DNA from 3 places in the Clostridium thermobutyricum genome. Region 2 is predicted to be linked to each of the others. Evidence: riboswitches for the same ligand, from Rfam matches in the RefSeq annotation. Region 2 holds a riboswitch; each other region holds the start of a gene.

Region 1 (8,150 bases), 2.3 Mb from region 2:
AAATAGAAGTATGGACACAGCCATTGGAATAATAGTTGCAATTCTTGTAAATAAATATTTTAATCCACCTGCTGAAGAAGCAAAAGTTGAAAAATAAATTATATATAATTCTTATTAAATAAAATTTGAAAAAAAATATCAACTACAAAATAATTTTGTAGTTGATATTTTTTATTATATTAAAAGAATTTTTATATTATTTTTAATATAAAAGCGAAGTAATTTTTAATAACTACTTCGCTTAAAAAAATACTATTCTTCTTCATAATCTAATACATCTATTATTACAGGATTCTCTTCTTTAAAATTATAAATTATTTTAGGAATTTCTAAATTTAACTTATGATTTTTAAATGAAACTTTTAAATTAGAAATATCATTATCAGGAATATAAAATTTCTTTTTATAATCATTAAATTGACTAATCATCATTACTGACATGTTTCCTCTATTTGAAAAAACTTTTTTTCTTTTTATTTTCATAAATAAATAATCATCTTTATAATCAATTTTTATATCTTTTTTTTGGATTCCTGGAAAAAATCCTTGTATCAAATATTTATCTTCTTCATTTTTAATCGATATTTCAATATCGCCTTGATCTACTTCTTCTTCAAAAAAATCTGAAGAATCAATTTCATTTAACATATCTAAATAAAGATTTTTGAAAAATCCAATCCCTTGGTTATTATTCATATTTGTCTCCCTAAACATACTCCTATAACTAGAATATTAGTTTTCCCTTTATTTTGATACTAAATTTAAATATTTTCTTTAATTTCTACTGGCTTTCCTATCAGCCTAATTAAAACAATTAAAATAACAATAGCAATTGGTAATATTATATACACTGGAACTCCAAAACCTGCTGGTATATATCCAAAGACTACAGTAACTATTGCTACAAAAATTGCATACCACATTTGGGTTCTAACATGCTCTATATGATTACATCCAGCCCCCATAGAAGAAAGAATTGTTGTATCTGATATAGGTGAACAATGATCTCCAAAAATTGCTCCAGTTAAAACTTCACTTGTACATACAATTACATATCCCATATCTGATGAAACTGAATATCCTAAAGGTATTGCAAGTGGCATCAAAATTCCCATAGTTCCATATGCTGTTCCTGTTGCAAATGAAATTATTGCTCCAAGAATAAAAATTATACTTGGAAGAAGAAAAGCTGGAATAGTATCTGATAAAAGTGTTACTAAATATTTAGCTGTTCCTAAATCTTTTATAACAGAGCTTAATGACCAAGCAAGTAAAAGTATTACTCCTGTTATTAAAAGCCCTTTCATTCCATCTATCCAAGCATCAACTGCTTCTGTTACTGTAAAAATTTTCTTCCATACTGCCATTCCTATTGCAACTATTGATGCTAGTATAGCTGATTGAAAAAGAGCTGTTGATGCATCTGCTGCTGAAAAAGCTTGTTGAATTGATGAAAATGAAAATGGTGAATTGTTTAATAATTCAATTAATGCAGTATTTTCTCCTAACATTATTGATGAATATCCACTATAATAAAAACTCGCTAAAGCTGATAATATAAGTGTTCCTATTGGAATTATTGCATTCCATATACTTAATTTAACACCTTCTTTAACCATCATTTCTTCTTCATTTTCTGCTTCTACAACTTCATTTATCCCTTTTCTTGCATTCGATTCTGCTTTTCTCATAGGCCCAAAGTCTCTAAGCATTATTGTTGTTATAACTACAAATGCAAGTATTAATATATTATAAAATCTAAAAGGTATTGTTTCTAAAAATACTCCAAAAGCATCTACACTCATTCCTATTTGAGTAAAAGAATCTTTTATAAGACCCACTTCTAATCCTATCCATGTTGAAATTATTGCAAGACCAGCAATTGGTGCTGCTGTAGCGTCTATAATAAAAGCTAGTCTTTCTCTTGATATTTTAAGTTTATCAGCAACTGGTCTCATTATAGGTCCAACAATTAATGAATTTGCATAATCATCAAAAAATACAAGTAATCCTAAAAACCAAGTTACAAGTTGTGCACTTCTCGGCGTTTTTGCTCTTTTCGCAAGTGCTTCTGCAATAGCTCTTGCTCCCCCCATTTTACCTACAAGACTTATAACACCTCCAATTGCTAAAACTTGAAGTATAATTCCTGCATTCCAAGGATCTGCTAGTGAATTTAAAATCCTTTGTATAAGGTCTAAAAAAGCCTGTACAAATCCTTCAAAAACATTCATTCCACAAATTTGAAGCATAAAACACCCTGCTAATGCTCCTATAAATAATGATATTATTACATTCTTTGTTATAAAGGCTAAAACTATTGCTACTAATGGTGGAACTATTGTCCAAATTCCAAATTTCTCTGCATTTAAAACTCCTGGGTCAACTTCTGCTGCAAATGCTGTTACTGATAAGCTCATTATTAAAATAAAGCTTAATAAAAATACTACTACTTTTCTTACTTTCATTAAAATGTCCCCCTTATTTTTATTACTCAGAGGCTTTATTACAAAAAATGTAAAAAGAACCTTGAGATAACACCCAAGCTTCTACAATATGCAAAATCCTAGAATGATAGCCCAACACAATTTCTTGTGACAGTCTTATGCATATTCTGCATAACCCCAGGATTATAAGATTAAAGCAATTTCTTATATCCTTCGGCGAATCTTCCTTTCCTATAGTTCCAATTTGCTTATAAAAACTATAGTACTCTTAAGATTCGCGCCTCTACCTCTTCGTATATTCAACTTTAATTTAAAGTTAGTATACAGTATATCCTATTCTTTCGCAATAGTTTGTTCATATTTTATTATTAAATTATTTACTCATGAATTTTTCTATTTCTTCAACAGTTTTAATCATATCTTTAGTTAATACTTCTCTTCCTGTTTCTGTTATAAGAATATCATCCTCTATTCTTACTCCAATTCCTTCTTCTGGAATATAAATTCCTGGTTCAACAGTATAAACCATTCCTGGTTCTAATATAGTATTTCTTCTTGGATTATCTATATCATGTGTATCAAGTCCTAAACTATGTCCTATGCTATGGAAGTAATATTTTCTAACTTCACTCTTATCTTTTATAAGACCTAATTTTATACATTCTTCAGCTATCCACTCAGTTGCTTGATTATTTAAATCTATAAAATTTACACCTGGTTTCATAGCTTCAATAACTCTTTCATTTACACTTAAAACAGCTTCATAAACTTCTTTTTGTCTTTCAGTGAATTTACCATTTATAGGGATAGTTCTTGAAATATCTCCATTATAGTAATTCCATTGAGCTCCAAGGTCAAATAACATTAAATCTCCATCTTTTAAAGTATCATTATTAGCTACATAATGAAGAGTTGTTGCATTTATACCTGCTGCTGCTATAGTTTTAAATGCATAATCTGATATTCCTCTACTTCTACATTCAAATTCATAGAAAGCCTCAGTTTCATATTCTTTCATACCTGGCTTTATACTTTTCATTATACATTCTACACCAGCTATTGTTATTTCTATGGCTTTTCTCATTTCTTCTATTTCTTCTGGGCTTTTTACAAGTCTTAATGGTGCAAATAAAGGAAAAGCATTTTTTATATTAACATGAGGATATTTCTTTCTTAATTTTTTAGCATATTCTCCAGCTATTGTTTGAAGACTATCAAAAGAATCTCTTTCTAAATCTAGGTATATAGTAAATTGTTCTTGTTCTCCTAATAATCTATTTAAAAATCCTTTAAGCTCTCCTAAATATCCAACTTCTTTTATTCCGTTTAATGGCTCTACTTCTTCTTGTCTTATAGTTTTTCCAAGCCATCTTTCCATTTCTAAATCTATTTCTTTTATAAACATTTTTTCAGTAACTTCACCATTAATTTTTGAAATAACTAAAATATGTTTTTCCTCTGCTAATCCTGTTAAATAATAAAAGTTTCTGTTTGGTGTAAAACCATACTTTTCATCTGCTGTTTTTTTAGGTGCTTCTCCTGCAAAAAGAATTAGTAAGGAATTATCATCCAATTTTTCTATTAATCTTTTTCTGTTTAATTCAAATACTTCTTTTTTCATTTCTACTCCCTCTTTCTTTTTATTTTTTACACTTTATCTTTTGATATAAAACAATTACTCTACTGCCAGTACTCTTACTTTTATTACTTCATCTATTTCACTTATCTTATACAAGAATTTTTTAACATCGCCTTTTATTTTAGCAACATCTAATGTTATTGTAACATTAGCTGTCATGTTTATAGGTATATCTTGACTAATTGTTAATATATTTAACTTATTTGTTGCAATAAAGTCTAATACTCTTGCTAATGCTCCTGATTTATGTGATAAAAGTAAAACTATAGTTATCTTTTTACTATTAACTCCTTCAGCCATTTGATAAACAGTATCTTTATATTTATAATAAGTACTTCTGCTTATTCCAACTACCTTTACTCCTTCTGAAATGTCTTTTACCTTTCCTGTATGAATAAGCTCTTTAACCTCTAATACTTTATAAAAAACATCAGGTAATACAGCTCCATTTACAATAAAAAATTTTTCTTCTTCCATAAATCATACCCCCTCTTAAAATGCCTTCCATTTACCCTTATTGAATATTTTACCATAAATAAATTATTATTAATATAAAATTAATTTATATTAATATTTTTTTCAATTAATATAAAAAATAAAAGCCTAAATAATTGATAATTTATCAAATTATTTAGACTTTCTTTGAATTATAACAAATTATATGTTTTTACTACTTTTTTATTCAAAATAAATAAAACTATGATTATACTTATTACTAATAATAGGAAATTAACTATAAAAGTTAAAAAAATACTCTTAGTCAAAAGAGCAAATCCCAATAGAATTCCTCCAAATATTACTGAAATTATTATATTTCCTAAGCTTTTAAAATTTCCTTTATAAAGATTCTTTTCAGTTTGCCATATTATTTTAGGTGATATATAATCACATAAAATTCCAATAACCGTTATTAAAAAACAAGTTAGTATTTGAATTATTAAACTTAATATAAAAATTTCTAATCTAACTTTTTCAATTGCAAGCAAACCAATCCCAATTATTAAAATTAGTGAATTTATAGTAAATGCAGAAATTATTTTTGCTAAAAGTTGAGTTTTATAACTTACAGGTATATATTTAGAAACTATAAAATTATTTCCTTCTCTACTTAAGGCAGTACTACCTGCTGACCCACTTGACATTCCAACTCCTATAACTAATGGTGTTCCTCCAATTATTAAATATCCTAAACTCCAATTTAAATCATTAGCCCCATTTGAAAATAATATAATCATATATAATACTGGTATATAAAATAACATGACTACACAATTTAAAAAGAAAGTTGGATTTCTAAAAATAATTTTAATTTCTTTAATAACCAAAGCTTTAAGTACTGATGAACTTTTCACTTTTGCCACTTTTACTTTTTCTTTATTAGAACTAATATCTCCAAACCCTTTTAAGCTTTTTAAATATAATTTTTCTGAAACAAAATATAATAATGCAAATAATATGATTACAATTAATAATACTATTCCCATATTTATATATCCTGTTGAACTTCCTGGATTAGATAAAGCCATTACTTCTAATTTATTATTTATAAATATTGAACTTATTAATTTTAATAAAGACTCTTTTCCTACTATTGCATTAGCTGTTCTTATTCCAATTCTATTTCCTTGAAAAAGTAAATTAATTAATATTATAAATACTATAAGTAAAATTGAAAAAATAACTTTTATAACATCTTTGTGTTTTGAAAGATTTGATATACTCATTAAAATAGTTGAGATTATAAATCCAATAATCATAGGTATTATAGGATTAAAAATATAAGCCAAAGCAACAAATATATAATAAATAGGATTAGAATTTGATACTGTTCCATAAGCTATAAGAGGTAAAACTATAATAAGTGAATATATATATAAATAAATTAAAATTCTTATTAGTTTACTTATAACTATCTCACTAGCTCTAAAAGGAAGTGAAATATAGATTTCATTATCTTCAGCTAAAAAGAAGTTATTTAATACACTAAATAATCCAATTACAAATGTAATCCCACTTCCTAATGCCAATATAAAATATAATAAAAGCTCTTGTTTACCTAACTTTTCTAAAATTCCATAAGCACTTGCAACTGCGCCTGCAACCCCACCTGATAAACAAAGTATAACTATTGCAAAGATTAAACTTCTAACTGGAGTTGGCATTTGGAATTTTCCTTTTGTTCTTTGTCCTTTAAATGAATATCTTAATAAAAGCCTAATATTCCTCATCATCTGTCATCTCCAAGAACATTCTTTCAAGTGAACTATCAGCTTTGAATTCTTCTCTAAGCTCATCTAAAGTTCCAACAAAAATCAATTCACCTTTTTTTATAATACCAACTCTATCACAAACTTTTTCTGCTACTTCTAATACATGAGTTGAAAAAAGAACTGCATTTCCCATATCTGCATGCTCTCTCATCATTCCTTTAAGTATAAAAGCAGATTTAGGGTCTAATCCTGTTAAAGGTTCATCTAAAATCCAAGCTTTTGGATTATGAACTAAAACTCCCATAATAACAACCTTTTGTCTCATTCCATGAGAATAGCTTTTAATAGTATCTCCTAAAGCATTCTCCATTCCAAATTTATTTGAAAGCTCTTTTATTCTAATTTCTCTATCTTTTTTAGATACTCTATAAACATCAGCCATAAAATTTATATATTCCATTCCAGTAAATTTTAAAAACATATCTGGACTATCAGGAACATATCCAAATTGAAGCTTTGCTTCTAAAGGATTTTTACATATATCATAGCCATTAATCTCCACTCGCCCTTCTGTTGGCTCTGTTATACCAGTAATCATCTTTATTGTAGTAGTTTTTCCTGCTCCATTTGGTCCTAATAAACCAAATATCTCTCCATCTTTTATTTCAATATTTAGATTACTTACAGCATTTCCTCTTCCGTAATTTTTACTAACCCCTTCAATTTTTATCATATGTTACACTCCTTTTAATTAAGGTGATATTTCAATATATATTATCATTATTTCCAACTTTATTAAACGGTATCTTTTATCTTTTAACTAATTATTAACAATCAATTAAGTTAACATCAACTTAACTACAGTTATAGCTGCAAAAATAGCTGCCATATCTGCAAAAACAGCACTCCAAAGAGTATGTCTTATTTTTTTTACTCTAACAGCCCCAAAATAAACTGTTATTGTATAAAAGATAGTTTCAGTTGTCCCCATAATTACGGAAGATAAATTTCCAATCAAGGAATCTGGTCCATAACTTCTTATTATGTCAGTAAAGATTCCAATTGCTCCGCTTCCTGAAATGGGTTTTATTAAAACAAGAGGTATAATCTCTTCTGGTAATCCAATTAAAGAAGCAATTGGAGATAAAATTTTATTTAAAAGTTCTAATAAATTTCCACTTTTAAATATTTGCACTGCTATAATCATAGCTAAAAGGCATGGAAATATATTTAAACAAACTTTAAGTCCATCTTTCGCACCTTCAAGAAACCATTCGTAAACTTTTCTTCCTTTTATCATTCCATAAACTAAAATAATAAGAACTATTATAGGAATTATACTTTTTGTAATATATCCAAACATAAAAAGCCTCCCCTAAAAATACCTCTGTAATATTTTGCAGCAAGTTACTCCAACAATAGCTGCTACTGAAGTAGAAATTATGGCTGGGAGTATTATTGCTCCTGCATTTGTTGAACCTTCAGAAGCTCTTATAGAAAGTATTGTTGTTGGAACCAATTGAATACAAGCTGCATTTAAGACCAGAAATAAAGCCATATCATTAGAAGCTGTTCCTTTTTCTTTATTTAGTCTATCCATTTCTTCCATAGCTTTTATTCCAAAAGGAGTAGCCGCATTTGATAATCCAAACATATTTGCAGTTAAGTTCATAACTATTGCTCCAAGTGCTTTTTCATCTTTTGCTGCTTCTTTAAATAAAATTTTTAAAATTGGTCTTAATATTTTTGCTAATATAGCTGTTAATCCACTCTTTTCAGCCACTTTCATTACACCACACCAAAAACACATTATTCCTACAAGCCCAATTACAAATTTAACAGTACTATCACTTC
Region 2 (8,150 bases):
AGCAGTTCTAGCATTTATTACTTCTCTTATAATTTCTCTTATTCTTAATCTTCTTTGGAAATCAATATTATTCTTTTCAAATATTAAATCTTCTTCTTTAACTTCTTTAAGTTTTTCTTCCATTTCTTTATTTAAAAGATAAACTTTTTCATCTCTCTTATCTTTTATTTTAGAAATTATTATTCTTTTTATCTTTTCACTTCTTCTAAATAAAGGCATATTAGAATAATAATTTTGGAATAAATCTTTTATTTCTTCCTTAGTCATTATAGTTTCATTAAAGAATACTACATCTTCTATATTGAAATAATTTTCATTCATTTCCTTTACAACTTCATCAAGTTTATTTACAAACTCTTCTGAACTTTTTTCTTTATAATCTCTTAAGTTTATTTCATTTCCGCTCATAGCTTCTTCCATATAATATGAAAAACCTTGAACTTCTTCTGTAAGTCCTATTTCATTTATTGCAAATACTTCAAAAGTCATATTATCAATTCCATCTTCACCTAGTGAAGGAAGAACTCCACTTATATAGTCCATAAAAATATCATTTGGACCTAAAATTAAAACTTTATCTCCAAACTGCTTTCTATAATTATATAAAAGATATGAAACCCTATGAAGTGCTATTGTAGTCTTACCTGAACCTGCAACACCATTTACAACTACAACTTTATCTTTTGGTGCTCTAATTATTTCATCTTGCTCTTCTTGGATAGTCATAACAATATCTTTAAGTTTATCACTAGAGTTATTAGTTAATACCATTTGAAGTATTTCATCCTTAACATCTAATGCTGAATCAAAAACACCTTTTAATTCACCTTTTTTTATTATTATTTGTCTTCTTCCAACAATATTTGTTTCTACGTCTCCTCCTGGAGATTGATAGCTTGCAGAACCTAATGTACCTTTGTAGAAAAGAGAAGCTACAGGAGCTCTCCAATCAACTATTACAGGTTCATAAGTTTCTTCCGGTGTTAACCCAAATCTTCCTATATACATCTCTTCTGGAACACTACCATCTTCGATAAAGCTTATCTTTCCAAAATAAGGACTTTCTTTAAGCTTTGTAAATTCTTTTAGTTTTCTATCAATAGTTCTAAAAGCTTCTTCTTTTACATAAGCTTCGTGGTCAAAATATTCTTGTACTTTATCTTCATCATCTCTATATTCTTCAATTACTTTCTTTCTGTAATCTATAATATAATCTGTTATATATTTTCTTTTATCAATATAATTTATTATCTCACGATTAAGAACATTTAGGGTTTCCCCTAAATGTTCTCTCTCAAATAAGAAATCTATGTTTTGTTCCACCTAGATTATCTCCTTATTATTTTATTTTTTCCTCTTAATTTTGAGGATCATCATTTACATCATCTTTTTTAACTTCAACTTCATTTCCTTCTGAAGTTTGTTCTTTTTCCATGTTTAATGATGGTTTTATTTCTGATTCATTTTTTTCTGAATCTTCTCCTTTTAGCTCTTTTTCTATTTTCATTTTTTCTAAAGCTTCATCTAAAGGAGCAAATTTTGCTTTTCTAGCTTCTTCTTCTGCCTTAGCAGCAGCTAAAGCTTTTTCTTCATTTCTTCTAGCTATTTCTTCAAGTTTAGCTTTTCTTAACTCTTCAGCTTTTTTCTTAGCTTCTTCAACTTGTCTCTTAGCTTCTTCTCTTCTCTTATCTCTTTCTTGTTTTTTAATCTTCATTTCTGGATATTTTTCATAAACTATTTCCATGAATTCATCTCCAAAAATAGTTTCTTTTTCAAGAAGAACACCTGTTATCTTATCAAGTAAATCTCTATTTTCTCTTAAGATATCTCTTGCTTTTTGGTGACATTGCTTAACTATTGCTAATACTTCTTCATCTATAATAGTTGAAGTTTGTTCACTACAGTTTCTAACTGCTCTACCATCTAGATATCTATTTTGAACTGACTCTAAAGCCATCATATCAAATCTTTCTGACATACCATAAACAGTTACCATACTTCTAGCTGTTTGTGTAGCTCTTTCAATATCATTTGAAGCTCCTGTTGATACAAGATTAAATACTTCTTCTTCAGCAGCTCTACCACCAAACATAACTGTTATTTGATTTAATAAATCTTCTTTTGATACAAGATATTTTTCATCTTCTGGAAGCTGCATAGTATATCCTAATGCTCCCATAGTTCTTGGAACTATTGTTATTTTGTGTACTGGATCTGAATCCTCTAATAAACCTGCAACTAAAGCATGACCAACCTCATGGAATGCAACAGCATCTCTTTCCTTTTTAGAAAGAATTCTATCTTTCTTTTCTTTACCTGCAATTATATCTTCAACTGCTTCTCTTAAGTCATCTTGGCTTACAAGTTTTCTTCCTTCTCTAACTGCTCTTAAAGCACCTTCATTCATTATATTTGCAAGGTCTGCCCCAACAGCACCTGGAGTACTCTTTGCTATATCTTTTAAATCTACATCTGGTGCTAATTTAACATCTTTAGCATGAACTTTAAGTATAGCTTCTCTTCCTGGAAGATCTGGTCTATCAACTATAATTCTTCTATCAAATCTACCTGGTCTTAATAAAGCTTTATCAAGAATTTCAGGTCTATTTGTAGCAGCAAGAATTACTATTGCTTTACTTGAATCAAATCCATCCATTTCAGCTAGTAATTGGTTAAGAGTTTGTTCTCTTTCATCATTACTTTGTAATTGACTATCTCTGCTTTTACCAACAGCATCAATTTCATCTATAAATATTATACATGGTGCTTTTTCAGCAGCATCTTTAAATAATTCTCTAACTCTCTTAGCTCCAGCCCCAACAAACATTTCAACGAAGCTTGAACCTGATATTGAGAAAAATGGAACTTTTGCTTCTCCTGCAACTGCTTTTGCAAGAAGAGTTTTACCTGTACCTGGAGGTCCTACTAAAAGAGCTCCTTTAGGTAACTTAGCTCCTATTTCAGTGTATTTTTTAGGGTCATTTAAGTAATCTATAACCTCTACTAGAGATTCTTTAGCTTCCTCTTGACCAGCAACATCATTAAATGTTACTCCAATTTCATCTTCCATATAGACTTTAGCATTGTTCTTACCAAATGGCATCATACCTCCGCCCATTTTTCCAGACATTTTTGAGAATACGAATTTCCACATAAATATTAAGAATAGGAACATTAATCCATACATTACAATTGTATTAATGAATGGTGAATATGTTGGATTTTTACCAACAAAAGTTACACCTGCATCTTTTAATTCTTGTATTAATTGTGGATTATTGATATTCGGTGTATAAAGTGATTTACCTTTGTACTCACTAGTATCTTTTGGAGTAATTACTAAGTCATCTTGTGTTATTGTAACTTCAGAAATTTGCTTCTGATTAAGTAATTGTTGGAACTTTGTATATGTTATTTCTTCATTTAATGAAGTATTTCTAATATATCCTGCTGATAAAACAAGCGCTAAAGCAATTACTATATATATAATTATGGTCTTTCCTGGCCCTTTCATCATATTATTAGGATTAGAATTTTTATTCCCCTTATTTGGATTGTTTTTTTGGTCCATCTTTCCACCTCACCTTTCTCTATCTTTTCAGAAACTCAATATCATCAAATGGATAAATTTTCAGCACTGCTTTCCCCATTATATCCTTTGCTGGAATATAAGGATTTTTCCAAAATCTCGAGTCATAAGAATTAGCTCTATTATCTCCTAAGAAGAAATATTCTCCTTGTGGAACTTTAAATTCCTGATACGTTGACATTGGATATTTGACATAGCTTTGATCTATCTCCTTACCATTGACAAATACGTTTCCTCCTACTATCTTTACTGTGTCCCCTGGCAGTCCTATTAACCTTTTAATTAAAACTTTACCAAGTTCTTGAGAATAGAATACCACAATATCGCCCTCTTTTAAATTCTGAGGTTCATAAACTCTTGTTACAAATAATCTATCTCCTACATTTAAAGTAGGTTCCATAGATCCACTTGGAATTTTAACCTTAAATATAAGAAATTTATTAATTAAAAATGCAATAGCAACAGCTATTAATATTGGTAGTATCCAATCAAAAAATATATTATTTTTTTTTAATTTTTTATCATTTTTATTTCTAATACTTCTTTTCATATGCGTATTAGGAGTTTCTATCTCTTGTCTATTTGTTAAATTCTCTTCACTCATTCGTCCACCCACATTCCTTCCACGGAGTTTTCTATAATTTTTCTCCTATTTTCAGTTTCAGCTTTATCTAAATAATATCTACCATTTATCTTAGCTAAAACATCCCCTTCTTTTATGTTATCAAAAACGAATTTGCTATTAACTTCTATAAATTTACCATATTTATTCTCTAAAATAAAAGTATCTTTTTCTTTTCTATCCATTATATATAAATCTCTGTTCTTCTCTATCATCATCACCTAACTTTTCTTGAACATATATTCTTTATTAGTATATCATAAAAATCACATAAAATTCTTGCAAAGTTATGTAAATTAATTATATCTTAATAGAAAAATCAATCTATATTACTATGTAATATTATTATTTATGACTTTTAATTAATTTTATATAAAATTTTCTATATTTTTTTATTGAATATATTTTTCATTGTCCATATTAATTATAATACCCATATTTTCATTTATAAAAACATATAATTTAAATCAATATAAAAAAATAGCATTTAGATCATTCTAAATGCTCATAATATTATATATTAATTTACTTTTCCAAAAGAATCAAATGGATAAAATCTAAAAATAGCTTTTCCTTTTATTTTTTCTTCTTCTATATATGGATTATTCCAATATCTGCTATCTTTTGAATCATTTCTATTGTCTCCTAAAAAGAAATAATTATTTTCTGGGACAATATATTCTGCATAAGTATCTTCTGGATATTTAACATATTCCTCTTCTAATTTTTCTCCATTTACATATACAGCTTGTCCATCTATTTTTATTTTATCTCCTGGAAGTCCTATAACTCTTTTTATGTAAAGAGAATCTTCTTCTATAAAATTAAAAACTAATATATCTCCATGCTTTATATTATCATAATTATGAATTCTAGTTGCCACTAATCTATCACCAATATTTATAGTAGGCATCATTGATCCACTCGGTATAAAAACCGTAAAAATTAAAAATTTATTTATTAATAGTGAAATTACATAAGCTATAGCAATTAAAAATACCCATTCTCTCAAAACCTTTTTCCACATAAAAAATCACCTAATCCTTTCTATAATCATTTTACCAATTTTATCCATTTTTGTCTATGAAAGGATTAGGTTAATATTTTTTAATATCTATAATATTTCATTTCTTAATATATCAGCATATGTCTCTCTTTTACAAATAACTTTTTCTTTACCGCCTTTAACCATAACAACAGCTGGTTTTGGTATTTTATTATAATTATTAGACATTGAATATCCATATGCTCCTGTTGACATTATTGCTAATAAATCTCCACTTAAAACTGATGGTATTTTTATTCCTTGAAGAAGTATATCTCCTGATTCACAACATTTTCCTGATATTGTTACTGTTTCTCTTGAATCATGAATAACTCTATTTACAACTACACATTCATAATTTGCATGATATAGTGCAGGTCTTATATTATCTGTCATTCCACCATCTACTGAAACATATTTTCTTATATCAGGAATATCTTTTATTGATCCAACTGTATATAATGTTATTCCTGCATTACCAACAATTGATCTCCCAGGTTCTATTACTAATTTAGGCATTTCTAATTCTATTTCTTTACATACATTATCAGCTTTATTTAATATAGCTTGACAATATTCCTTTGTTTCTCTAGGACTATCACCTTTACTATAGTATATTCCAAAACCTCCACCTAAATCTAATTCTTTTATTAAATATCCAGTTTCATCTTTAACTCTTTTTATTAGTTTTAGCATTATTTCTGTTGCATCTTCATATGGCTCAATTTCAAAAATCTGAGAACCAATATGACAATGAAGTCCTAAAAGATTTACATTTTCTAAATTTATAGCTTTCTTTATTGCATTTATTATATTGTCTCCTATAGGTGCAAAACCAAATTTAGAATCTATTTGTCCTGTTTTTATATATTCATGAGTATGAGCTTCTATCCCTGGTGTAATTCTTAAATAAATATTTTGTATTTTTCCTTTTTCTTTTGCTATATGATTTAAATGTTCAATTTCAAAAAAGTTATCTACTACAAAAGTTCCAACTCCTAGTTCAACTCCTAGTTCAATTTCATCTAAAGTTTTATTATTTCCATGAAATAATACTCTTTCTAATGGAAAATTTGCTTTATAAGCTGTATATAATTCTCCTCCTGAAACTACATCAAGATATAAACCTTCTTTTTCTACTATTTTACACATAGCTAAAGTTAAAAATGCTTTTCCAGCATAAGCAACTTTATTACCTTTATCTTCACATTTAAAATTTCTATAATATTCTCTACAATTTTCTTCTAATAATTGCTCATCCATTACATATAAAGGTGTTCCATATTTATCTGCTAGTTTACTTAATTTTATTCCCCCAACACTTAATACATTTTCTTCTACAATCATGCTGCCAAATAATTTCATCTTTTCATTCCTCCACTATTTTAAGTAAAACAAAACGCCACAGAATTTCTGTGACGGGTAATAGCGTGTAATTGATTTATATCTTCGTATAGCTTAAAAGGATAGACTTATCCCTAAAAAAACTAAACTCAGTTGTAGCACTCCACGTTATGTGACAGTTATATGCATATTATACATATACCCAGAAAGCCTTCTTGCGGTCAGCTAACTTCGGCCATTGCACCTTTCTTTATTAATCATAGCTTGCAGCTCCTAATAAATACTCTTTACACTGGCGCCTCTACCCTGTATTTTGTCTTTTTCCATTTTATTCTAACTTTTTTTATAAATATAATATCATATTTAAAAAAAAATACAATATTTTTTATTACTTTTTTCTGAAATAAATTTTTACAATTTATTACTTATATCAAATTCTTAACTATCTTACTTATTTTCTTATCCTTTTGATTATATTTATATAATAATCTCATCTATTTTATAATATTTCAATAGGAATTTTTTGTTACTAATTTGATAAAAAAATAAAACCTTTAAATAAAGGTTTTATTTTAACAGTTTTATTTTTGTCCCTTTCTTTCCCTATATATGTCCATTAATTCACTCATTCTATCTGCCCCTGATGGAGGTGTATATGTTATAGCATTTGCTCCTGCTTCTATTGTCTCTTTTATACTCTCTTCAGTAGGGCCTCCAGTTGCTATTATAGGAAATGTAGGATGTGATTCTCTTATTTTTTTTACAATTTTAATTGTATCCTTTCCTCCAGATACATTTAAAATTGTTGCACCACTTTCTATTCTTTCTTCTATATTTTCTTCTTCTGAACATACTGTTACTATTACTGGTATATCTATAGTTTCCTTTATATTTTTAACAATTTCATTAGATGTAGGTGCATTTACTACAACTCCTATAGCTCCTTTAAATTCAGCATCTAATGCAAGATTAATAACTCTTATCCCTTGAGTTATTCCTCCCCCAACTCCGCAAAAAACCGGAACATCAGCAGCAGTTACTATTGCCTCTGTTATTTTTGGCTGAGGAGTAAAAGGATATACTGCCATAATAGCATCCGCATTTGTATTTTTTATCATTGCAACATCTGTAGAAAATAGTATACTTTTTATCCTCTTTCCAAATATTCTTATCCCAGAACAATTTCTTATTACATCTGGAACCTTTACTATATGACTTCTTAATACTCCCATTACTTCTGGAACATATTTAATACCATTACTCATATTTAATCCTCCCCAAAAACTTCTTACTATTCTTAATTATATATTTTTTTAAAATTTTTGAAAATATTTTCTAGCATTTTTTCTATTTTTTAGTAGAAAAGTTTATATTCATTATAATATAATAAAATTGAGTTTTAAGTTTATTAATTTAGGTATAAATTATAAATTTAATTTTGAGAGGTGAAAATTTTGCTAAAGAAAAAGAACTTTTTTAGACCTTATAAAATTCTTTTGGTTATGTATCTATTTTTTTTAATAGCTGCTTTATTAATTAGTTCTCCTTCT
Region 3 (8,150 bases), 550 kb from region 2:
TCCAAACTCAATAGCATTGTGAATTTCTTTTAATTCTGAAATTTTTTCTTCTTCATATTTTTCTTCTGTAAAATCTCCCTCAGAAAATTTCAATGTACTCTTTTTCAAATCATCACAACTATTTGATAATTTATCTGACATTCTCCAAATTATTACTGCTAATATTCCTAACCCAATTATCATTATTATAATAATTATTAAATTTAAAATGTATAAGGATTTTAATATATCATATTTTTGAACTACTATAGCTATACTCCACCCTAATTTATTTATAGGTGCAAATGCCACAAAATCTTTCTGTCCATTATTTTTATATTCACTTATTCCTAATTGTCCATTAAAGTCTTTTTTTTCTAAATATCCTAATTGCGAATTTCCATTTATTACACCATCATTCATATATGTACTCACATTATTTATTAGATTAGGATTTTCAGCCCCTATAATTATTCCTTTTGAATTTATAATATATGAGCTACCAGTTTTTAAAAATTTTATTCCTTTTACTATATTAGATAATATATATCCAGACTTTTCTACTACTATTCCACCTTTAATTTTTCCATCTTCAATAATTGGTGAATAAAAATCAATTATAAATTCATTATTTTTTTCATCAAAATATGGTCCATAGACTCCTGAATCTCCATCCATTATTTTTTTGAAAAACTCTTCTTTAGATATATTTGTCTCATTATTATCTGTAGAATACATATCTCCGTTACTAGTAACATATCCTATTCTTAAAATATCTTCACTTTTATAATCATTTAATATTTTAACTTTATTTTGTATAGAAATATTATTATTTCTTATTCCGCTATCTCTAGTAATATCTTTTGCAAGAAGTAAATCATTATCAATTTCTCTAGCAACTACCTGACTGGCTTGTGTTGCTACACTTTTCATTATACTAAGATTGCTATTTGTTATCATTTTTAAATCCATTATATTTACAACAATTCCTATTAATATAAATATAATTGTTGTAGGAAGCAATATTCTCTTTAATACTAATTCTTTTACCCCTGCATATCTTTTCATAATCTTCCTCCTTAGTTCTTATTATTTTATTATAAGAAATAAGGATAGATGTAATCAATCTATTAAATTTTATTTTAAAATTTATTCATATCATTTTAAATTTAAACATAAAAAAAGTTAGGTGTACACCTAACTTTTTTTCTTAAATTAATCTAATTTATAAGCCATTTCTAAAGCAACTTTCATCATATTAGTGAAAGCTGTTTGTCTTTCTTCTGCACTTGTTAATTCCCCAGTAAATGGACAATCTGATATAGTTAACATACATAAAGCATTAACTCCAGCTCTTGCTGCATTCATGTAAAGTCCTGCTGATTCCATTTCAACAGCTAGAACACCCATTTTTTGCCATGATTTTAATGAATCTAATCCATTTTCACCATAGAAAACATCACTTGAAAGTATATTACCTACTTTAGCTTCAATATTAAGCTCTCTTGCTGCATTTACTGCTCCTTCAACTAATTTATAGCTTGCAGTTGGAGCAAATGTACCTGGTAAGTTATATTGTGATGCAAAATTTGAATCTGTACATGCTCCCATTCCTATAACTATATCATGTAATTTTAGGCTCTCATCTATTGCACCAGCTGAACCTATTCTTATAAGATTTTTTACTCCATAGAAATGTATTAATTCATATGAATAAATTCCTATTGAAGGTATTCCCATTCCTGTTCCTTGAACAGATATTCTTTTTCCTTTATATGTTCCTGTATATCCAAACATGCCTCTAACAGTATTATATTGAACAGGATTTTCTAAAAAAGTCTCAGCAATAAATTTTGCTCTTAAAGGATCTCCTGGTAATAATATTGTTTCAGCAATATCACCTGCTTTAGCTGCATTATGTGGTGTTGGTACTAATTTTTCCATAAACTCATCCTCCTTGGTTTTATGAATAAATTATAACATAGTTTTTTTTTTTATGTAAGGGTTTTCTTAATTATTTTGTTAACGTTTTCTTACTTTTTTCTTATTTTTTTATAAAAATAAGAAAAGCCTTAGTATAAAAAATTGTTTTTCGCAATTTTTTATATACTAAAGCTTTTTTTTATTCATTAATTCTATTTTTATTTAAATCTACATCTTTTAATTTTATAATTTTTGTTTTATTTTTTATCTTATATCCAATTAGTATTATTAAAAATAGTGGAATTCCTAAATAAGATGAAATGAATCCCATCCATTGGATTCCTCCTGATGTAACATAACTTGCACCTTGCCCAATAATAACTATTGCACAAAGTACAAATGCAATTATTGGTCCAAATGGATATAATTTAGCTCTATAAGGAAGATCTTTTAAATCTCTTCCTTGTGCTATATATGCACCTCTAAATCTATAATGGCATACTGCTATTCCAAGCCATGCTATAAATCCTGCTAAACCTGATGCAGCAACTAACCAAATATAAACTTGATTTTCTGAATATAAACCTGTTAAGAAACATGCTGATGCAACAACTGTTGTAAGTAACACTGCATTAACTGGAACACCTCTTTTATTTGTTTTACCAAATATTTTTGGAGCCATTCCTTCGTGAGCCATTGAATGTAACATTCTACTAGAAGCATACATTCCTGAATTTCCAGCTGATAAAACTGAAGTTAAAATTACTGCATTCATTACGGAAGCTGCCCCTGCAATTCCTGCTCTTTCAAAAACCATAGTAAATGGACTTGTTTCTACACCTGCTTGTTTAGCGGTTAATATGCATCCTATAACAAGAATAGTTCCCATATAAAATATTAATATTCTCCAAAATATTGTGTGAACTGCTTTTGGTATAGTTTTTTCTGGATTTTCTGATTCTCCAGCTGTTATTCCTATAAGCTCTGTTCCTTGGAAAGAAAAACCTGCTATTAGGAATATACTTATTATAGCTTTTCCTCCTCCTACAAATGGTCCTCCATCTGCGAAGAAGTTTTTAAACCCTATGTATTGTCCATTCATGATTCCAAATATAATTAAAGCTCCAACTATTAAAAATATAATAACTGTAACTACTTTTATACTAGCAAACCAAAATTCTGCTTCTCCATAAGCTTTTGCTGACAATAAATTTAATACTACTACTATAGTTAAAAATAAAGAACTCCAAACTATTGCGGGAACATGCGGAAACCAAAATCTCATAACCAACGCTCCTGCGACCATTTCTGTAGCTATAGTGATTGCCCAGTTGTACCAATAATTCCATCCCATTGCAAAACCAAAAGCTGGATCTACAAATTCGGAAGCATATACTCCAAACGAGCCAGATATAGGCATAAAAGTCGCCATTTCTCCAAGGCTAGTTATCAAAAAATAAACCATTACTCCAATTGCACCATAGGCAACTAAAGCTCCACCTGCCCCTGCTGTATGTATACTATCTCCCATTGCTAAGAATATTCCAGTTCCAATGGCTCCACCCATAGCAATCATACTTATGTGTCTCTCTTTAAGACCTCTTTTTAACTCTGTGTTACTTTCCACATACATTCCTCCTTAGTTTCCTACTAAAGCAAAAAAATTAAGCCCTGAGGAAAATATATATCACTCAGGGCACACAAATCCACGTACTTAGTACATCATCTTTTGCCTTAGAATGATAGCACCCCACAACTATGTTGTGACAATTATATACATATTATGTATATAACCAGTATTGTAATTTAAAGCAATCATTACAATACTTCGGCAAAATCCCCTTTTTTTATAACCTAATCTGCTTTTACAATTATAAATACTCTTGAATTTCGCGCCTCTACCTGAACTAATGTTTCTTTTACTTTACTATATTATTATTGTTTCATATTTAATTTTTTTCAATATTAAAATTGTATTTTTTACATTATATTTACATTTCACTTATCACTTTTAAAAAGACTTTTACCAATTTTGGGTCATATTTTTCGTAAGATTGAGATTTTATTTTGATTTCTATGTCTTTTTTAGTAATTTTATTATCAAATTTTAAATAATAATTGTAATCTTCTATTATTCTTATTATTCTAGCTCCTAAAGGTATATCTTCTCCTGCTAATCCTAAAGGATAGCCTTTTCCATTATAATCTTCATGATGAGTAAGGATAATCTTACTTACTTTAGCTATTTCAGGATAAGATTTTACTATTCTATATCCTTTATCTGGATGAGTTTTTAATATTTCAATCTCTTTATCAGTTAATTCATCAATATTCTTTTTAGCTATATTATCAGGAATTGCTATCATTCCAATAGAACATAAATCAGAAGCTAACTGTATATCTTCTATTTCTTTTTTAGTTAGATTCAATTCTTCACAAATTTTTTGTATTAATATATGCTTTCTTTTTCTAACTTCCTCTGATTCACAGCATTTTTCCATCAAAGATTTTTGTATATATTCAAAAAGCCTTTTTTTAGTTTTTTCACTTTTTATCAGCTTTTCTTTATATACCTCATTTTCTGCTTCTTCTATCATTTTATCTAAAGTTTTATTATTTTCTTGTCTATATGAATATCCCATTGATAAGCTTATAGGAATTGGACTACTATCATTATTTCTACATAAATAATTTATTCTTTCTGTAACTTCTTTAGCATCTTCTATATTTGCATTTGGAATTAATATTATAAATTCATCTCCACCCCATCTTATAACATCTCCACGCTTATTTACTACTTCTAAAATTATTCTACTTAAATCTCTTAAATACCTATCTCCCTCTAAATGTCCTAAAGAGTCATTAACTAATTTTAATGCATCACTATCTCCCATAATTAAAATCAATTTACCATTAAAATTTTTATCTATTTCTACAGCTATTTTTTCAAAATAATTTCTATTATATAATCCTGTTGTTTTATCTTTATATGATTCTTCTATTATTTTATTTTGAAACTTTTTATCTTCACTTATATCTTCAGATAAACCAACTACTCCTATAATTTTCCCTTCTGAATCTTTTAAAGGGAATTTTTCTACTTTCATAACTTTATTATTTTCATATTGAATTTCATAAAGTCTTTTATTCTTTTTCTTTAAATTATTACCATCTTTATTTGCTATTTCTAATACCAATTCTTTTTCTAAACAATTTTCTTTATACTTTTCTCCTAAAAGATTTAATTCATCACGACCAACAAATTTTTCAAATGCTTTATTACATCCTGTTAAATTGCCATTTATATCTTTATACGAAATTATATATGGAATTGCGTTAATTACATTTTTCAAATAACAATTTTTTTCACAATCTACTATCCCAACTTTACCAATTATATTTTTATCTCTATCTAATACCTCTATCTTTTTACAATTCAAAATATTTTTCTTATTATATATTCTAATTTCTAAATAATCATTTATTTTAAATTCTTCTTTTTTATATTTTTTTTCTTCTAATAAGTTATAGAATGTTTTCCCCAATATCTTTTCTTTTTCACAATTAAATAACTCTAAAAATTTTAAATTTACAGTACTTATTTTTTTCTCTTTATCTTCAATCCACATTCCAAATGGGAAATTTTCTATTAGTAATTTTATCAATTGCAATTTAATGCCCTCCATATACATATAAATCTTTATATTAATAATACTACTTATAAAAAACCTCTAAAATATTTCCGACTAAATATTTACAAATAAGTCCCTTTATTAATCTCCTATTTAAAAATATAACTTGAATTTTGATAATTTTATAAAAAAAGTAGCTAGTAAAAACTAGCTACTAAATAATATATTATTTTATTTTTGCAATTAAAAATTTAGTTTTTATTCCTTCTTTAGTGAACATAGCTTCATGCTCTGTGATTACATTATATTCAAATCCACTATTATGTAAATCTCTAGTTATATAATCAATTTTAAAGCCTGATTCTTCAAAATATTCTAATGATTCTTCAAAAAGTTCATCATCATCTGTTTTAAACCAAATTTCACCTTCACTATTTAAAAACTCTTTATATTGATTAAGTTGTCTTGGATGAGTAAGTCTTCTTTTTTTATGTTTTTCTTTTGGCCATGGATTACAGAAATTTATATATATTCTATCTACTATATCATTTTTATCTAACATTTCATTTATTAATGCAATTTCTTTTGCCATAAGTCTAACATTATCTATATCTTTTATATCTTTTTCTTCAAATGCTTTTTCTATATTTCTTTTAGCTAATACTAAAACTTCATCTTTTATATCTATAGCAATATAATTTATATTAGTATTTGAAGATGCATGAGTAGCTACAAAAGTACCTTTTCCGCATCCTAGTTCTAAGTATATTGGATTATTTGAATTTTTAAAGTCATTTTTCCAAGTTCCCTTTTTTGAATTTGGATCTACAACAAAAAAATGGCATGCTTCAAGCTCAGGTCTAGCCCACGGTTTTTTTCTTAATCTCATATAGTTCACTCCATATTTTTAAATTTCATTACCCATTATACATTTTTACTTATATTATAACAAGCTTATCTCTTTTTCTTATTCCAATACTCAAATAAATTAAGTTTTAAATCTTTAAATTGCTTTCCATATTTTAAAGATTTTACATTTGGGAAGGCTCTAAGCAATCTTTTTTGTACAGCTGAATTTTCCTTTAACTCTTTTAGTATACTAGAAAATTCTTCAAATTTAGTTTTAACTTCATTTAAATCTGCCCTATCTTTCATCTTATTAAAATTTATTTTTAAATCACTAGAATTAAACTTCTCTATTGTAACTTCTAATAATTTAAATTCTTCTTTTATGGCACACATTCTTTCCATTACATTCTTCATATTTATTAAAGAAAGTATAGTTACTACAAAATCAACTAAAAATGCTATTAAGCATATTACACTTATAACTAATCCATATTCTTTGTTTATTCCATTTACAAGTACGGCTACAATTGGTTGTATAAATTTCACCAATATTACAGATCCAATTCCAAATAAAGTTGAATTTAGTAAACATATTCTTCCTTTATAATTAAATTTATAATTAGAATAATCCCACCATTTTAAATTAAATAGCTTTTCTAATACTACAGCTGTAATATATTCAACTATAGTAGTTATAATAACAGCTATTATAAAAAGTAAGAAAATATTATCTTTAAATCTACTTAAAAGAAATATAACACTTAATGAACCAACTCCATAAACAGGACAAACTGGTCCATTCAGAAATCCTCTATTTACCCATACTCTATCTATAGCAGCACAATAAATACATTCGCATATCCAACCTATAATACTATAAATTGAAAAATATAAAATAAGTACCTCCAAAATATCACCTCATTTAATTTATACCAATTATATTATACTATTTTTAACTTTTTTAGCAATATAATTATAAATTTATTAAAATAAGAAGAGAATGTTTTATACATTCTCTTCTAATATACATAACCCTAAAGCTCCTGGCCCAGTATGAATACCCATTGCAGCTCCAATTTGCTCTAATGATATATCTATTATATTTTCATGTCCTTTTACATTTTCAAAAAATTCTTTTGCTTCTTCATCAGCAGCTCCACTCAAAACCCAAACTCTACATTTACTTTTTTCTAAATATTCAAATAAAATGTTTTTCATCTTTGAAATGGCTTTTTTTCTTCCTCTAGTTTTTGTGTATGTATATAATTCACCGTCATCATCTGAAGATACAATAGGCTTTATGTGTAATATTTCACCTATAGTTCCAGATATTTTACCTATTCTTCCTCCACGTTTTAAATATTCTAATGTGTTAAATGTTATAAATCCGTGAGTTCTATTTCTTATACTTTCAAAAGCTTGTACAATTTCTTCTGCTGTTTTTCCTTGTTTAACTAATTTAGCAACTTCTAAAACAATTGCTCCTTGTGGATATCCTAATGTTTTAGTATCTAAAAAGTGAAAGTTAATTCCACTCTTTTCTTCAGCAATTAATCTTATACTATTAAGTGTTCCAGATAATTTATTTGATACACACACTATTATTAAATCTGTATAACCTTCATCAATAAACTTGTCCAAAATTTTATCAGTAGTTTTTAAATCAGGCAATGATGTTGTTGGTATTTCTGTTGATAAACTTTCATACATTTCCTCTGATGTTATTGTTATTTTATCTAAAAATTCTCTTTCCTTATATATAATTCT

What was found. A riboswitch is a leader RNA that binds a small molecule or an ion and turns the genes downstream of it on or off. The one in region 2 is predicted to bind lysine.
Region 1: linked by a shared signal. The riboswitch ahead of HMPREF1092_RS12490 (Na+/H+ antiporter NhaC family protein) and the one ahead of lysA (diaminopimelate decarboxylase) in region 2 are both predicted to bind lysine.
Region 3: linked by a shared signal. The riboswitch ahead of HMPREF1092_RS03920 (amino acid permease) and the one ahead of lysA (diaminopimelate decarboxylase) in region 2 are both predicted to bind lysine.

Annotation. Positions count from the first base shown of each region.
Region 1 covers NZ_KB850956.1:2,659,405-2,667,554, forward strand. Annotated here, with positions in the region: gene HMPREF1092_RS12480 (FUSC family protein) at 1-97, shown strand, start outside; gene HMPREF1092_RS12485 (Hsp20/alpha crystallin family protein) at 253-696, opposite strand; gene HMPREF1092_RS12490 (Na+/H+ antiporter NhaC family protein) at 762-2,468, opposite strand; lysine riboswitch at 2,568-2,741, opposite strand; gene HMPREF1092_RS12495 (aminopeptidase P family protein) at 2,821-4,068, opposite strand; gene HMPREF1092_RS12500 (ACT domain-containing protein) at 4,123-4,563, opposite strand; gene HMPREF1092_RS12505 (putative ABC transporter permease subunit) at 4,734-6,317, opposite strand; gene HMPREF1092_RS12510 (ABC transporter ATP-binding protein) at 6,301-7,029, opposite strand; gene HMPREF1092_RS12515 (spore maturation protein) at 7,135-7,659, opposite strand; gene HMPREF1092_RS12520 (nucleoside recognition domain-containing protein) at 7,672-8,150, opposite strand, start outside.
Region 2 covers NZ_KB850956.1:324,707-332,856, reverse strand. Annotated here, with positions in the region: gene HMPREF1092_RS01470 (HelD family protein) at 1-1,323, opposite strand, end outside; gene ftsH (ATP-dependent zinc metalloprotease FtsH) at 1,358-3,571, opposite strand; gene lepB (signal peptidase I) at 3,591-4,193, opposite strand; gene HMPREF1092_RS01455 (DUF3006 domain-containing protein) at 4,190-4,396, opposite strand; gene lepB (signal peptidase I) at 4,732-5,238, opposite strand; gene lysA (diaminopimelate decarboxylase) at 5,326-6,621, opposite strand; lysine riboswitch at 6,749-6,912, opposite strand; gene HMPREF1092_RS01440 (beta/alpha barrel domain-containing protein) at 7,182-7,865, opposite strand; gene HMPREF1092_RS01435 (DUF1576 domain-containing protein) at 8,103-8,150, shown strand, end outside.
Region 3 covers NZ_KB850956.1:876,663-884,812, reverse strand. Annotated here, with positions in the region: gene HMPREF1092_RS03930 (methyl-accepting chemotaxis protein) at 1-1,047, opposite strand, end outside; gene deoD (purine-nucleoside phosphorylase) at 1,195-1,923, opposite strand; gene HMPREF1092_RS03920 (amino acid permease) at 2,102-3,535, opposite strand; lysine riboswitch at 3,638-3,811, opposite strand; gene HMPREF1092_RS03915 (diguanylate cyclase domain-containing protein) at 3,894-5,573, opposite strand; gene trmB (tRNA (guanosine(46)-N7)-methyltransferase TrmB) at 5,761-6,423, opposite strand; gene HMPREF1092_RS03905 (putative ABC transporter permease) at 6,489-7,292, opposite strand; gene HMPREF1092_RS03900 (DegV family protein) at 7,389-8,150, opposite strand, start outside.